DNA from 2 places in the Streptomyces sp. NPDC104307 genome. Region 2 is predicted to be linked to the other one. Evidence: riboswitches for the same ligand, from Rfam matches in the RefSeq annotation. Region 2 holds a riboswitch; the other holds the start of a gene.
What was found. Region 2 has a riboswitch for glycine ahead of gcvP (aminomethyl-transferring glycine dehydrogenase). Riboswitches for the same ligand answer to the same signal wherever they lie in the genome.
Positions count from the first base shown of each region.

Region 1: it holds a riboswitch for glycine, as region 2 does, so the genes downstream of both, gcvT (glycine cleavage system aminomethyltransferase GcvT) here and gcvP (aminomethyl-transferring glycine dehydrogenase) in region 2, are expected to answer to the same signal.

Region 1 is NZ_JBVJMU010000021.1:138,672-145,763, reverse strand. It holds gene ACZ601_RS35190 (L-serine ammonia-lyase) at 1-270, opposite strand, end outside; gene glyA (serine hydroxymethyltransferase) at 427-1,683, opposite strand; gene gcvH (glycine cleavage system protein GcvH) at 1,704-2,081, opposite strand; gene gcvT (glycine cleavage system aminomethyltransferase GcvT) at 2,194-3,309, opposite strand; glycine riboswitch at 3,451-3,543, opposite strand; gene ACZ601_RS35170 (AAA family ATPase) at 3,700-4,380, shown strand; gene ACZ601_RS35165 (enhanced serine sensitivity protein SseB) at 4,593-5,363, shown strand; gene ACZ601_RS35160 (enhanced serine sensitivity protein SseB C-terminal domain-containing protein) at 5,530-6,336, shown strand; gene ACZ601_RS35155 (ABC transporter permease) at 6,807-7,092, shown strand, end outside.
Region 2 is NZ_JBVJMU010000005.1:7,160-14,251, forward strand. It holds gene ftsR (transcriptional regulator FtsR) at 1-208, shown strand, start outside; gene ACZ601_RS15305 (bifunctional nuclease family protein) at 262-735, shown strand; gene ACZ601_RS15310 (MerR family transcriptional regulator) at 903-1,520, shown strand; gene ACZ601_RS15315 (DNA polymerase IV) at 1,616-3,103, shown strand; gene ACZ601_RS15320 (PRC-barrel domain-containing protein) at 3,028-3,396, opposite strand; glycine riboswitch at 3,510-3,606, shown strand; gene gcvP (aminomethyl-transferring glycine dehydrogenase) at 3,800-6,685, shown strand; gene ACZ601_RS15330 (DUF5999 family protein) at 6,783-6,989, opposite strand.

The DNA of each region.
Region 1 (7,092 bases), on a different contig from region 2:
CTCGGTGACCCGGTCGTCGGCTGTCTCGACGTCGACGGTACGGGGCGACTCGCCCTCCAGGCCGAGCAGCACGGCCTTGGGCGTGCCGTGGCCGTGGCCGGTGGCGCCGAGCGAGCCGAAGAGCTCGGCGCGTATCGAGGCGGTGTGGGCGAGCAGGCCCTCGTTCTTCAGCCGGCGCGCGAACATGCGGGCCGCGCGCATTGGGCCGACCGTATGGGAGCTGGACGGGCCGATGCCGATCGAGAACAGGTCGAAGACCGAGATGGCCACGGGTGACTCCTCAAAGCTCTGGTAGACGCCGTTGTCTGCCGGGTGGTGCGGTACGGGCCGGGTCGGCCCGAAGAGCGGGGGGCAAGGGTTGGGGCACCCCGCTCACCTCTCAGTGTGCGTGGTGCCCCGCCCCAACGTGCAAATGTGCAGGTCCGACTACAGACCGGGGTACAGCGGGAACTTCTCGGCGAGCGCGACGACGCGGGCCTTGAGGTCGTCCGCGTCGTAGGACGGCTTCAGGGCGGACGCGATGATCTCCGCGACCTCGGTGAAGTCCGCCGCCTGGAAACCGCGGGTGGCGAGCGCCGGCGTGCCGATCCGCAGACCCGAGGTGACCATCGGGGGCCGCGGGTCGTTCGGGATGGCGTTCCGGTTGACCGTGATGCCCAGCTCGTGGAGCCGGTCCTCGGCCTGCTGGCCGTCCAGCTCGGAGTTGCGCAGGTCCACCAGAACCAGGTGCACGTCCGTGCCGCCGGACAGGACGGAGACGCCGGCCTCGGTGACGTCCGGCTGCACCAGACGCTCCGCGAGGATGCGGGCGCCGTCCAGGGTGCGCTGCTGGCGCTCCTTGAACTCCTCGCCCGCCGCCACCTTGAACGAGACCGCCTTGGCCGCGATCACGTGCTCCAGCGGGCCACCCTGCTGACCCGGGAAGACCGCAGAGTTGATCTTCTTGGCGAGCTCCTGGGTGGAGAGGATCACGCCGCCGCGCGGACCGCCGAGGGTCTTGTGCGTGGTGGTCGTGACGACGTGGGCGTGCGGCACCGGGTTGGGGTGCAGGCCCGCGGCGACCAGACCGGCGAAGTGCGCCATGTCGACCATCAGGTACGCGCCGACCTCGTCCGCGATGCGGCGGAAGGCGGCGAAGTCCAGCTGGCGGGGGTAGGCGGACCAGCCGGCGACGATCAGCTTCGGCTTGGACTCCTTGGCGAGGCGCTCGACCTCGGCCATGTCCACGACACCGGTCTCGTCCACGTGGTAGGGGACCACGTTGTAGAGCTTCCCGGAGAAGTTGATCTTCATGCCGTGGGTCAGGTGCCCGCCGTGCGCCAGGTTCAGGCCCATGATCGTGTCGCCCGGCTTCAGCAGCGCGAACATCGCGGCGGCGTTGGCCTGCGCGCCGGAGTGCGGCTGCACGTTCGCGGCCTCGGCACCGAAGAGCGCCTTGATGCGGTCGATGGCGATCTGCTCGATCACATCGACGTGCTCACAGCCACCGTAGTAGCGGCGGCCGGGGTAGCCCTCGGCGTACTTGTTGGTCAGGACGGAGCCCTGGGCCTCCATGACCGCGACCGGAGCGAAGTTCTCCGAGGCGATCATTTCGAGGGTGGACTGCTGACGGTGGAGCTCGGCGTCGACAGCGGCGGCGACGTCCGGGTCCAGCTCGTGGAGGGAGGAGTTCAGAAGCGACATCAGGTGGTCCCTTGGGGTCTTTAGTTGCCGGAGAACGCGGTGTACTCGTCGGCGGAGAGCAGATCGGCCGGCTCCTCTGCGACGCGCACCTTGAACAGCCAGCCGCCTTCGAACGGTGCGGAGTTCACCAGCGAGGGGTCGTCCACGACGTCCTGGTTCGCGGCCGTGACCTCGCCGCTCACCGGCGAGTACAGGTCGCTGACCGACTTGGTCGACTCCAGCTCGCCGCAGGTCTCGCCCGCGGTCACCGTGTCACCGACCTCGGGGAGCTGGGCGAAGACGACGTCACCGAGCGCGTTGGCCGCGTGCTCCGTGATACCGACCGTGGCCACGCCGTCCTCGACGGCCGACAGCCACTCGTGCTCCTTGCTGTACCGCAGCTGCTGGGGGTTGCTCATGACCTGAATTCTCCTGTACGCGGGGGAGTGCTGATGAACGGTGGTCTTACGGTGTGAGACGCGACTGCGTCACTTCTCGACGCGGGCGGCCGTTACGGCCCGCACCAGGTCGTTACTTCCGGCGCTTGTAGAACGGCAGCGCCACGACCTCGTACGGCTCGTGGCTGCCCCGGATGTCCACCGCGACGCCTTCGGTGCCGGGCGTGGCGTGCGCGGCGTCGACGTACGCCATGGCGATCGGCTTGCCGAGGGTGGGCGAGGGGGCGCCGGAGGTGACCTCGCCGATGACCTGGCCGCCGGCCACGACCGGGAACCCGGCGCGCGGCACCCGGCGGCCCTCGGCGACCAGGCCGACGAGCTTGCGGGGCGGGGCGGTCTCGGCGCGCTCGGCGGCGGACTCCAGGGCCTTGCGGCCGACGAAGTCGCCCTCCTTCTCGAACTTCACGACCCGGCCGAGACCGGCGTCGAACGGGGTGAGGGAGGTGGTCAGCTCGTGCCCGTACAGCGGCATGCCCGCCTCCAGGCGCAGCGTGTCACGGCAGGACAGCCCGCACGGGATCAGGCCGCGGGAGGCGCCGGCCTCGGTCAGCGCCCGCCACAGCTGCTCGGCGTGGCCGGGGGCGACGAACAGCTCGAAGCCGTCCTCGCCGGTGTAGCCGGTACGGGCGATCAGCGCGGGAACCCCGGCGACCGTGCCGGGCAGTCCGGCGTAGTACTTCAGCCCGTCCAGGTCCGCGTCGGTGACGGCGGCCAGGATGGCGGGGGACTCCGGGCCCTGGACGGCCAGCAGCGCGTACGCGTCGCGGTCGTCGCGCACCTCGGCGTCGAAGCCCTCGGCGCGGGCGGTCAGCGCGTCCAGCACGATCTGCGCGTTGCCCGCGTTGGCGACCACCATGTACTCGGTCTCTTCCAGCCGGTACACGATCAGGTCGTCCAGGATGCCGCCGTCCTCGGCGCAGATCATCGTGTAGCGGGCCCGGCCCACCGAGACGGTGCCGATGTTGCCGACCAGCGCGAAGTTCAGCAGGTCCACGGCCTGGGGGCCGGTGACGGTGATCTCGCCCATGTGGGAGAGGTCGAAGAGCCCGGCCTTCGTACGCACGGCGATGTGCTCGTCGCGCTCACTGGCGTACCGCAGGGGCATGTCCCAGCCCGCGAAGTCGGTCATGGTGGCACCGAGGCTGCGGTGCAGGGCATCGAGGGCGGTGAGGCGGGGGGCGGTGCTCATGGATACGGCTCCCAGGGCATGACGACGAGGACGATCCCTCCCCATCTGTCATCGGAACCTGAGAGGTTCGCCGAGAGGCCCCGGAGGGGTTCGGCTTGCACCTTGGGTGGAGCCGCGGGGCGACTCGCTTTTCAGATCTGCCTCATCCACGCGGTACGGGGCCTGAGAGATTCAAGGGAGGATCTTGCTCCTTCGGCGCCCGGCCTGTGGCCGGAACTCTCCCGCGCGGATTCAAGCGGCCTTTATGCAGTTTGCCGGGTCATCATCGCACGCATCTCCGGTCAGTGGGGCGCCGGTACCCCACCGGATCCGGCGGGTCGCGCGCTTGTGCCGCATTACCTTTTCTTTACACTTCTTGGCAGGTGTGGGTCGGCCGACAGGGGGATGGCGATGACGTTACAGCGGTACGCGGCGACCGCGGGGGCCGCACACGGCGTACTGCCCGCACAGTCGGGTGCGCCGGCCCGGGAGGCGCTGGGCCCGCGCGGACCCGTCGTCCGGGACCTGCGCGACCGGGCCGGGCACAGCCCGCGCGCCCTGCACTTCATGGCGGGCGATGTGGTGGTGGTCTCCGGGCTGCCGGGCAGCGGCAAATCGACCCTGATCGGACGGGCCGTGACCGCCCGCGTCATCGACTCCCAGGACACCAGGGACCGCTGGGCCGCCCTGCTGCCGGGCTCAGTCCCGTACGCCCTCTACCGCCCGCTCGTCCGCGTCGCCCACTACTGGGGGCTGTGGCGGGTGCTGCGCTCCGGCGTCTCCGTCGTCGTCCACGACTGCGGCACCCAGGCCTGGGTGCGCGGCTGGCTGGCGCGCGACGCCCGGCGGCACGGCCGCGTCCTGCACCTCGTCCTGCTCGACGTCAGCCCGCAGACGGCGCGGGCCGGCCAGATCGAGCGGGGGCGCGGCGTCTCCGGATACGCGTTCGCCCGGCACCGCAGGGCGCTGCGGAGGCTGCTGCGGGAGACCGAGACCGGACTGCTGCCGCTCGGCTGCGTATCGGCGGTTCTGCTGGACCGCGAGGCGGCGGCGCTGCTGACCCGGATCACCTTCGCGGACGCGCGGGGCTAACCTCTTGCTGCATGGCACGGGGCTAGGGCCTGTCGTCGAACTGCCGTCGTTGCCCGAAGGGCGGCCGGGCGGCGTCAGGTGGGTGCTCTCGGCGCACCGGCCCCAGTTCCCTGTACTGGACGTACCGGGGTCTGGGGCCGGTGCGGCGAGAGTGCGTGCATGGCGTCGCGCGGCAGACGGCAGTTCGACGACAGGCCCTAGAGAGGTAAGCAGTGGACACTCCGGCGCATGACTCCATCCACCCGCGGGGCGGATGGCCGGCCAATGAGCTAGAAGAAGTACTGGGCGCCTCGCTGGGCAGCCCCGAAGCGGGCGGCCGGCTCGTGGAGGTCCTCGGCCGCAGCCATCTCTGGGTGCCGCTGCCCAACGGCGGCGGGCCGGACTCCACCGACCTGGACCTGCCCACGCTGGAGATCGACGGCGGGGTGTACGTCCCCGTGTTCAGCTCCGAGCAGCAGTTCCTCAGCTGTGTCGGCACCCATATGTCGTTCACCGTGGCGCCCGCCGTCGAGTTCGCCCGCGGACTGCCCCCGCAGCTCGGCCTGGCGGTGAACCCGGGCGGCGCCGTCGGCATGCCGCTGCCGCCGCCCGCCGTGGCCGAACTCTGCCGGGCCGGACGCAGCGTGCTCGACGGACCGGCCAGCGGTGGCCGGGTCCGGCTCTACGAGCCGGACTGGAAGGAGGAACCCGTCGACTTCCTCGCCGCCGCCGCCGACGAGTTCGCCCGGAGCGGTGTCGTGCTCAGCGCCCGCAGGACCCTCGCCAGCATCGAGGGCGGCGACCCCGTCCTCTTCGTCGGCGTCGAGTTCTCGACCTGGGACGGCGCGGGGCGCAACGCCCCCATGGACGCGCTGGGCCGGGCGCTCGGCCGCGTCGAGCCGCCGTGGCCGGTCAACCTGGTCCTGCTCGACGTGGCGCAGGACCCGGTCGCCGACTGGATGCGTGCCCGGATCCGGCCGTTCTTCCAGCGCCCCGCCGAGTAGTGCGGCCCGGCCGCACCGGGGGTGACGGCGGCGGGTCATGGCGTCAAGTCGGTGTCATGACCGGCGCCTAAGCTGGTTTGATGGCTGGTGCCTCGGCACCGCGCCGCACCCGTGTGCCCCGGGAGCGGCAGGCCGACACAGTGGATCGAAGAGGGGCGGGACCAGGGTGAGTGCGTCAGGCACCGCGGCAGCCGGGCGAATCGAGCACACGCTGCGCCAAGTGACGCCCGGTCGCTACGACGCGTACGAGGACCTGCTCCAAGCCCTGGCGGCCGACCGGATCTGGATGCTGCTCTGGCACGGCCGGGCCGGTTCGCCCGACGCACAGTACGGCAACATGGAGGTCGAGGGCCTCGGCTACGCCCCCTGTGTCACCTCCGCCCAGGAGCTGGCCGCCAGCGGCTGGAACCGGGCCCACGAGGTGGTGGGTGGCCGCGACATCGCCCGCGCCCTGTTCCCCGACCGCTGGGGCATCTGGCTCAATCCGCACGCCCCGGGCGGCGGCGTGGGCATCCCCTGGCTCGACCTCCGCCGGATCGCCACCGGCCTCGACCGGATGCCCGCCGGTCCGCTGCGGATCAGCGACCCCGCCCTTGAGACCCCGCAGTTCTACGCCCAGCTGACGCAGAACGCCCACCACACCCCGGCGGTCCGCTCGCTGCGCCGCGCCTGGGTGCAGCCCGCCCTCGGCGTGCCGTACCTCGCCATCGGTCTCGACCTGTACGACACGAGCCGGCCGTCCGTCGACGCGGTGCGCGCGATGATGCGGCAGTCGATCGGCGCGGTCCCGGAGGGGCTGCCGGTCTCCACCGTCGCCATGTCCGACGAGTACGACCCCGTCGCGATGTGGCTGCGGGGCAACTCCCGTCCGTTCTACGACCGCGAGCCGCACGCCCCGGCCGGCCGCAGTGGCGTCGTCGCTCCCGGTTACGGCTACCCGCAGACACCCGGACCGGCTCCGCACACCTACTAGCGCGCCCGCCGGAGTGGACAAAGGTCCCTCCGGCGGACAAGGTGACCCTCCCGGTCACCCAAATAGCCACTCAATCAGGCCTGTTGGGTGTCATGTCCGTTCTGGTGGATTAGCGGGCGAGTAGTCCGCTCACTCGATCCACCTGTCCGGATAACGGAAGCTCACTGACCGCATCACGTTTGAGCAAACATTCCCCGTCAGGTCTGGCGGGTGATCGCAACTGCGTTGAAGACTCCCGGCTAGTGGGGATCGTCGGCCCTTTGTACGAGGTTGCCCCGGCGGACATTCCGCAGACGCATTTGCGCACCCAGTACCGCACCGAGCACCGCATCGAGTTTCCGCACAGAGTTCCGCACCGTTTTCGCACCGAGACGCCAGCAGCCGCGTGAACACGCGCGGCCGACAAGCGCCAGGCCGTTACCGCGGCGAGCAAGGGCCGGCCACCGCCGGCGGGAGGGGTCAAAGGCACTGTGACCGCACCGATCGAGACCACCGGATCGGCTGCCGAGGCTCAGCCGGAGGCAGTACTCACGGGAGTCAAGCAGAGCCAGATCGAAGGCCGTTCGCTCGGACAGATCGCCTGGTCGCGCTTCAAGCGCGACAAGGTGGCCGTCGCGGGCGGCATCGTTGTCATCCTGCTGGTCCTGCTCGCTGTCCTCTCCAAGCCGATCCAGGCCGTCTTCGGTCTGGACCCCAACGAGTTCCACCAGGACCTCATCGACCCGGCGCTGCTGGCGCCCAAGGGTGACTGGGGCG
Region 2 (7,092 bases):
CGGTCTGGAACCGCGGCATCTGCGTGCCATGCGGGCGGCCGCGGACCGGGAGGCCGGGCTGATCGAGCAGGTGGTCGCACCCCTGCGCCGGCACCGGAATCCGCAGACCAGAGCCCATGCCGAGGCCACCGCGAAGGAGCTGGCGGAGCTCTCCGTACGGCTGCATTCGGCCCTCGTACAGACCGCGCTCCAGATCAGACTCCACTGATCCGCGTGGGCCCCGACTACCCAAACCGGCCGAGCACGTCCTAGGGTTGCTGTGTGAACGAGCTCGACGTTGTGGGTGTCCGGGTGGAAATGCCCTCCAACCAGCCGATCGTGCTCCTGCGTGAAGTGGGAGGCGACCGGTACCTCCCCATTTGGATCGGTCCTGGCGAGGCGACCGCGATCGCCTTCGCCCAGCAGGGCATGGCTCCGGCGAGGCCGCTGACCCATGACCTCTTCAAGGATGTGCTTGAGGCCGTGGGCCAGGAGCTCACCGAGGTCCGGATCACGGATCTCAGGGAAGGGGTCTTCTACGCGGAGCTGGTCTTCGCGAGCGGAGTCGAGGTGAGTGCGCGGCCGTCCGACGCCATAGCGCTCGCCCTGCGTACCGGAACGCCGATCTACGGCAGTGACGGGGTGCTCGATGACGCGGGAATCGCGATTCCCGACGAGCAGGAGGACGAGGTGGAGAAGTTCCGCGAATTCCTCGACCAGATCTCGCCGGAGGACTTCGGCACGAACAGCCAGTGACGTCCCGACGGGGCGCCGTCAGCGCATCCGACAAGCCTTTCCCGGCCGAGGGTCACGGGAAACCACCCTCAGGGTGATTATCACTCGGCGTGCCGAGTGTGGCGATCGTTGACGCACCCCGGGTGACTGCCTACCTTCGAGTGGGCAGGTCAAGGACGGAGGTCGGCGTGGGAAGCAGCGGCGACGGTGCGGCAGTGGGTGGGCCGTATCCGCAGCAGGGGAGTACAGCCGACCAGACCATCAGGCAGCCGGCTGCGCCGGCTGCGGTGGCGGGGGGCGGCGTGGCATCGGCCAAGGACATCGGCTATCGCGGGCCGACGGCATGCGCGGCGGCGGGGATCACTTATCGACAGCTCGACTACTGGGCCCGTACGGGCCTGGTCGAGCCGAGCGTCCGGCCGGCCTACGGGTCGGGCACACAACGGCTCTACAGCTTCAGGGACGTCGTCCTGCTGAAGATCGTGAAGCGCTTCCTCGACACCGGGGTGGCCCTCCAGAACATCCGCACCACGGTTCAGCACCTGCGGGCCCGCGGCTTCCAGGACCTGGAGCGCATGACGCTGATGAGCGACGGGGCGACGGTCTACGAGTGCTCCTCGCCCGCCGAGGTCGTGGAGCTGCTCCAAGGGGGGCAGGGCGTCTTCGGTATCGCCGTGGGGGTGGTCTGGCGGGACGTCGACGCCGCACTGTCACAGCTGCACGGCGAGCGGGTGGACACCGGCGAGACACTGATCGGGAACAACCCCGCCGATGAGCTCGCCCGACGGCGCAACCGGGCCGGCTGACCCGGTGACCCCCGGCGGTTCCGGGCCGCCCGGGGCCGGCCGGCGGGGGAGCGCCGTCCGGCGATTGTCAGTGCCATGGGGCAGCATCGGTTGATGTGAGAGCCGTGCCGACCATCCTGCATCTGGACATGGATGCCTTCTACGCCTCCGCCGAGCAGGCGTCGAAGCCGAGCCTGCGCGGCAAGCCGGTCGTCGTGGGCGGGCTGGGGCCCCGTGGGGTCGTCGCCACCGCCTCGTACGAGGCCCGGCGTTTCGGGGTCCACTCGGCCATGCCGATGGCGCAGGCCAGACGACTGGCGCCTAACGCCGCGTATCTGGTGCCGCGCTTCGCGCTCTACCGGGCGGTGAGCGACCAGGTCATGGAGCTGCTGGGCCGCCTGTCGCCGCTGGTGGAGCCATTGAGCCTGGACGAGGCCTTCGTCGACCTGGAGGCGGGCGGCACCGCGGACGACACGGCCTCCGCGCTGGCCATCGGCGAGCAGCTGCGCGAGGCGATCGAGGCGGTCACCGGACTCAGCGGATCCGTCGGCCTGGCCGGCTCCAAGATGCTGGCCAAGATCGCCTCGGAGGAGGCGAAGCCCGACGGGATCATGCTGATAGAGCCGGGTACCGAACGGGAGATGCTCGCGCCCATGCCGGTGCGCACCCTGCCCGGCGTCGGACCGGCCACCGCGGACCATCTGCGGCGCGCCGGGATGACCACGGTGGACGACCTGGCCGAGGCGGGCGAGGCGGAGCTCGTACGGCTGCTGGGCAAGGCGCACGGCAGCTCACTGCACCGGATGGCCTCCGGCCACGACGACCGGCCGGTCGTCGCCGAGCGCGACGCGAAATCGGTCTCGGTCGAGGACACCTTCGACACGGACCTGCACGACCGGGTCCGGGTCAGGAGCGAGGTCGAGCGCCTTGCCGACCGGTGTGTCCAGCGGCTGCGCGCGGCGGAGCGCTCGGGCAGGACCGTCGTGCTGAAGGTGCGTCGGTACGACTTCTCGACCCTGACCCGCTCCGAGACGCTGCGCGGGCCCACCGACGACCCCACGGTGGTCCGGGAGGCCGCGGCCCGGCTGCTGGAGTCCGTGGACACCACCGGGGGAGTGCGGCTGCTGGGAGTGGGCGTCACCGGGCTGGCCGACTACACCCAGGAGGATCTGTTCGCGCAGGCGGCCGGCGAGCGCGCCGCGGCCGGGCTCGCCGCAGCCCTTGCCGCCGCCGCGCCGGCCGGTGGTGCGGAGGCCGCCGGGGACGCCGGAACGGACGAGGGCAGCCCGCAGCCCGTGGAGCCGGAACCGGAGAGCGCCGAGCAGCTCGCCGCCCGGCGCTGGCCGGCCGGACACGACGTGCGGCACGACGCCCACGGCCACGGCTGGGTGCAGGGCAGCGGGGTCGGCCGGGTCACGGTGCGCTTCGAGGAGCCGGAATCGGCGCCCGGCCGGGTGCGTACGTTCCGTATCGACGATCCGGAACTCCGGCCGGCCGATCCGCTGCCGCTCGTACGGGACCCGGCCGACTACTCGTCCTGGCCGGCCAGCCTGCCGAAGTCCCGGTCGGGGGCGGTCTCCTCGGGCGGGGAGTCCAGACCGTAGTGCCGGTAGAGCTGGAGCTCCTGTTCCGGCGAGAGGTGCCGGCCGACCCCGAAGTCGGGTGCGTCCCTGATCAGCGCGCGGTCGAAGGGGACGCGAAGCACGTCCTTGACGAATTCGCTGGGTTCCAGCGGGACGAAGGCGTCCCGGCTGAACAGTCCGGTGCGTACGGCCGCCCACTCCGGCACACCGGTCGCGTCGTCGAGGTACACCTCGTCCACGGTTCCGATCTTGGTGCCCTCGCGGTCGAAGGCCTTGCGGCCGATCAGGCTGCGCGGATCGATGTCGGTCTGCACGGTCCCTCCCACGGGTCGCGGGTACTCCACAGGAACCACAGAAGTGCAGATCCGTGGGCTTGGCCACTCGAAAACTCTGCCGGGCACCCCGCTGGTAGGCTGGGGGCGGCTGCTTACCCCGTGCGGGAGAGTCCTCCGGAGCGAGTCCGGAGGCGCCGAAGGAGCAAATCCTCCCCGGAATCTCTCAGGCCCCCGTACCGCACGGACGAGGTCACTCTGGAAAGCAGGGCGGGTTCCGCACGGCCGGGTGCCGGGTGGGTCCCTCCCTCACCGACGGTGAAAGCCGGTGCGCGCAGTGGGCACCGGTGAAGCTCTCAGGTTGAGATGACAGAGGGGGAGGCCGTTCGGGCACCCCGCGCCGCGGTGCCCCTCGCAGGTCGTGACAGACCAGGAGGCCTCCACCATGACCCCCCGCCGCACTTCGCTCTCCCAGCTCGAACAGGGAATCCCGTTCGAGCAGCGTCATATCGGTCCCGACGCCGCGGCGCAGGCGAAGATGCTCGCCCAGGTCGGTTACGGCTCGCTCGACGAGCTCACCTCGGCCGCCGTGCCCGACGTCATCCGCAGCGCGGAGGCGCTCCAGCTGCCGGAGGCCCGCACCGAGGCCGAGGTGCTGGCCGAACTGCGGGCGCTCGCCGACCGCAACCAGGTGCTGGCCCCGATGATCGGGCTCGGCTACTACGGCACGTTCACCCCGCCGGTGATCCTGCGCAACGTGATGGAGAACCCCGCCTGGTACACGGCCTACACGCCGTACCAGCCGGAGATCTCCCAGGGCCGCCTCGAAGCCCTCCTGAACTTCCAGACGATGGTCGCGGACCTGACCGGACTGCCCACCTCCGGCGCCTCGCTGCTCGACGAGGGCACCGCCGCAGCCGAGGCGATGGCGCTGGCGCGGCGCGTCGGCAAGGTGAAGAACGGCGTCTTCCTGGTCGACGCCGACGCCCTCCCGCAGACCGTCGCCGTGATCCGGACCCGCGCGGAACCGACCGGTGTCGAGGTCGTCGTCGCCGACCTGACCGACGGCATTCCGGCGGAGATCGCCGAGCGCGGCGTCTTCGGCGTACTGCTCCAGTACCCGGGCGCCTCCGGAGCCGTGCGCGACCTGCGGCCCGTCATCGAACAGTCCCACGAGCTGGGCGCGATCGTCACCGTCGCCGCCGACCTGCTGGCGCTCACCCTGCTCACCTCGCCCGGCGAGCTGGGCGCGGACATCGCGGTGGGCACCACACAGCGCTTCGGCGTGCCGATGGGCTTCGGCGGACCGCACGCCGGCTTCATGGCCGTGCGCGAGAAGTTCGCCCGCAGCCTGCCGGGCCGCCTCGTCGGCGTCTCCGTGGACGCGGACGGCAACAAGGCCTACCGGCTGGCCCTGCAGACCCGCGAGCAGCACATCCGCCGCGAGAAGGCCACCAGCAACATCTGCACCGCCCAGGTGCTGCTCGCCGTGATGGCCGGCATGTACGCCGTCTACCACGGCCCCGACGGGCTGCGGACGATCGCGCGGCGCACCCACCGCTACGCCGCGATCCTCGCGCAGGGCCTGCGGGCCGGCGGCGTCGACGTCGTCACCGACTCGCACTTCGACACGCTCACCGTCCGGGTGCCCGGCCGGGCCGCGGAGGTCGTGGCCGACGCCCGCGAGCGCGGTGTGAACCTGCGGCTCGTCGACGGCGATCTCGTCTCGCTCGCCTGTGACGAGACCACCACGCGTACGGAGATCGCGTCCGTCTGGGCGTCCTTCGGAGTCACCGGTGACATCGAGGCGCTGGACGCCACGACAGTCGACGCGCTGCCCGAGCAGCTGCTGCGCTCCGATGACGTGCTGACCCACCCGGTCTTCCACCAGCACCGTTCCGAGACCGCGATGCTGCGCTACCTGCGCAAGCTCGCCGACCGCGACTACGCGCTGGACCGGGGGATGATCCCGCTGGGCTCCTGCACCATGAAGCTGAACGCGACCGCCGAGATGGAGTCGATCACCTGGCCCGAGTTCGGCGCGCTGCACCCCTTCGCGCCGGCCGAGCAGGCGCAGGGCTTCCTGACGCTCATCCGCGAGCTGGAGGAGCGGCTGGCCGAGGTCACCGGCTACGACGCGGTGTCCATCCAGCCGAACGCCGGCTCGCAGGGCGAGTTCGCCGGGCTGCTGGCCGTCCGGGCGTACCACCGTGCCAACGGTGACGAGGGGCGGACGGTCTGCCTGATCCCGTCCTCCGCGCACGGCACCAACGCGGCCAGTGCGGTGATGGCCGGCATGCGGGTCGTCGTGGTGAAGACCGCCGACGACGGCGAGGTCGACATCCAGGACCTCCGCGCCAAGATCGAGCAGCACCGCGACGAGCTGGCCGTGCTCATGATCACCTACCCGTCGACGCACGGTGTCTTCGAGGAGCACGTCGCGGACATCTGCGCCGAGGTGCACGACGCGGGCGGCCAGGTGTACGTGGACGGCGCCAACCTCAACGCGCTGGTCGGGCTCGCCAAGCCGGGCCACTTCGGCGGCGACGTCTCGCACCTGAACCTGCACAAGACCTTCTGCATCCCGCACGGCGGCGGCGGCCCCGGCGTCGGCCCGGTCGGGGTGCGCGCGCACCTGGCGCCGTACCTGCCGAACCACCCGTTGCAGCCCGCCGCCGGTCCGGAGACCGGGGTCGGCCCGATCTCGGCCGCGCCGTGGGGCTCGGCCGGCATCCTGCCGATCTCCTGGGCGTACGTACGCCTGATGGGCGGCGAGGGCCTGAAGCGTGCGACGCAGGTCGCCGTACTCGCTGCGAACTACATCGCCAAGCGGCTGGAGCCGCACTACCCGATCCTGTACAACGGCCCGGCCGGGCTCGTGGCGCACGAGTGCATCGTGGATCTGCGGCCGATCTCCAAGGCGACCGGTGTCAGCATCGACGACGTGGCCAAGCGGCTCATCGACTACGGCTTCCACTCGCCGACCATGTCGTTCCCGGTCGCGGGCACGCTGATGATCGAACCGACCGAGAGCGAGGACCTCGCGGAGCTGGACCGCTTCTGCGACACGATGATCGCCATTCGCGGCGAAATCGAGAAGGTGGCCTCCGGCGAGTGGAGCGCGGACGACAGCCCGTTGGCCAATGCTCCGCACACGGCGGCCGCGCTGGGCGGGGACTGGGCGCACGGCTACAGCCGTGAGGTTGCGGTCTTCCCGGCCGGGGTCACCGCCGCGGACAAGTACTGGCCGCCGGTCCGCCGGATCGACGGTGCGTTCGGTGACCGTAACCTGGTCTGCTCCTGCCCGCCGCTGGACGAGTACGACAACTGACGGGACCGACGTCATGGACGTCGTCGTATGACGCGGGACCGCGTCGGGGCCGGTTCGGAGATCTCTCCGGGCCGGCCCCTCCCCGTATCTGCCTCGGTCAGGCGGCCTTCATCACCCGGCCCGTTCCCAGCGGCCGGTGGGGCGCGATGATCTGCCCGTCCGGGAGCAGCTCACCGGTGTCCTCGAAGAGCAGGACGCCGTTGCACAGCAGGCTCCAGCCCTGTTCCGGATGGTGTGCCACCGGGCGGGCTGCCTCCCGGTCGGCTGAGTCGGCTGTGGGGCAGGGTGGCTGGTGCTGACACATGGCTGGGTTCTTTCGCTGCGTTGAGTTGAGTGTCCTGCGGCTTGAAGAGGTGTTCATGGCCGCCCCCCGTATCGATCGGTCCGGTCCCAGTGTTGCCCCACGG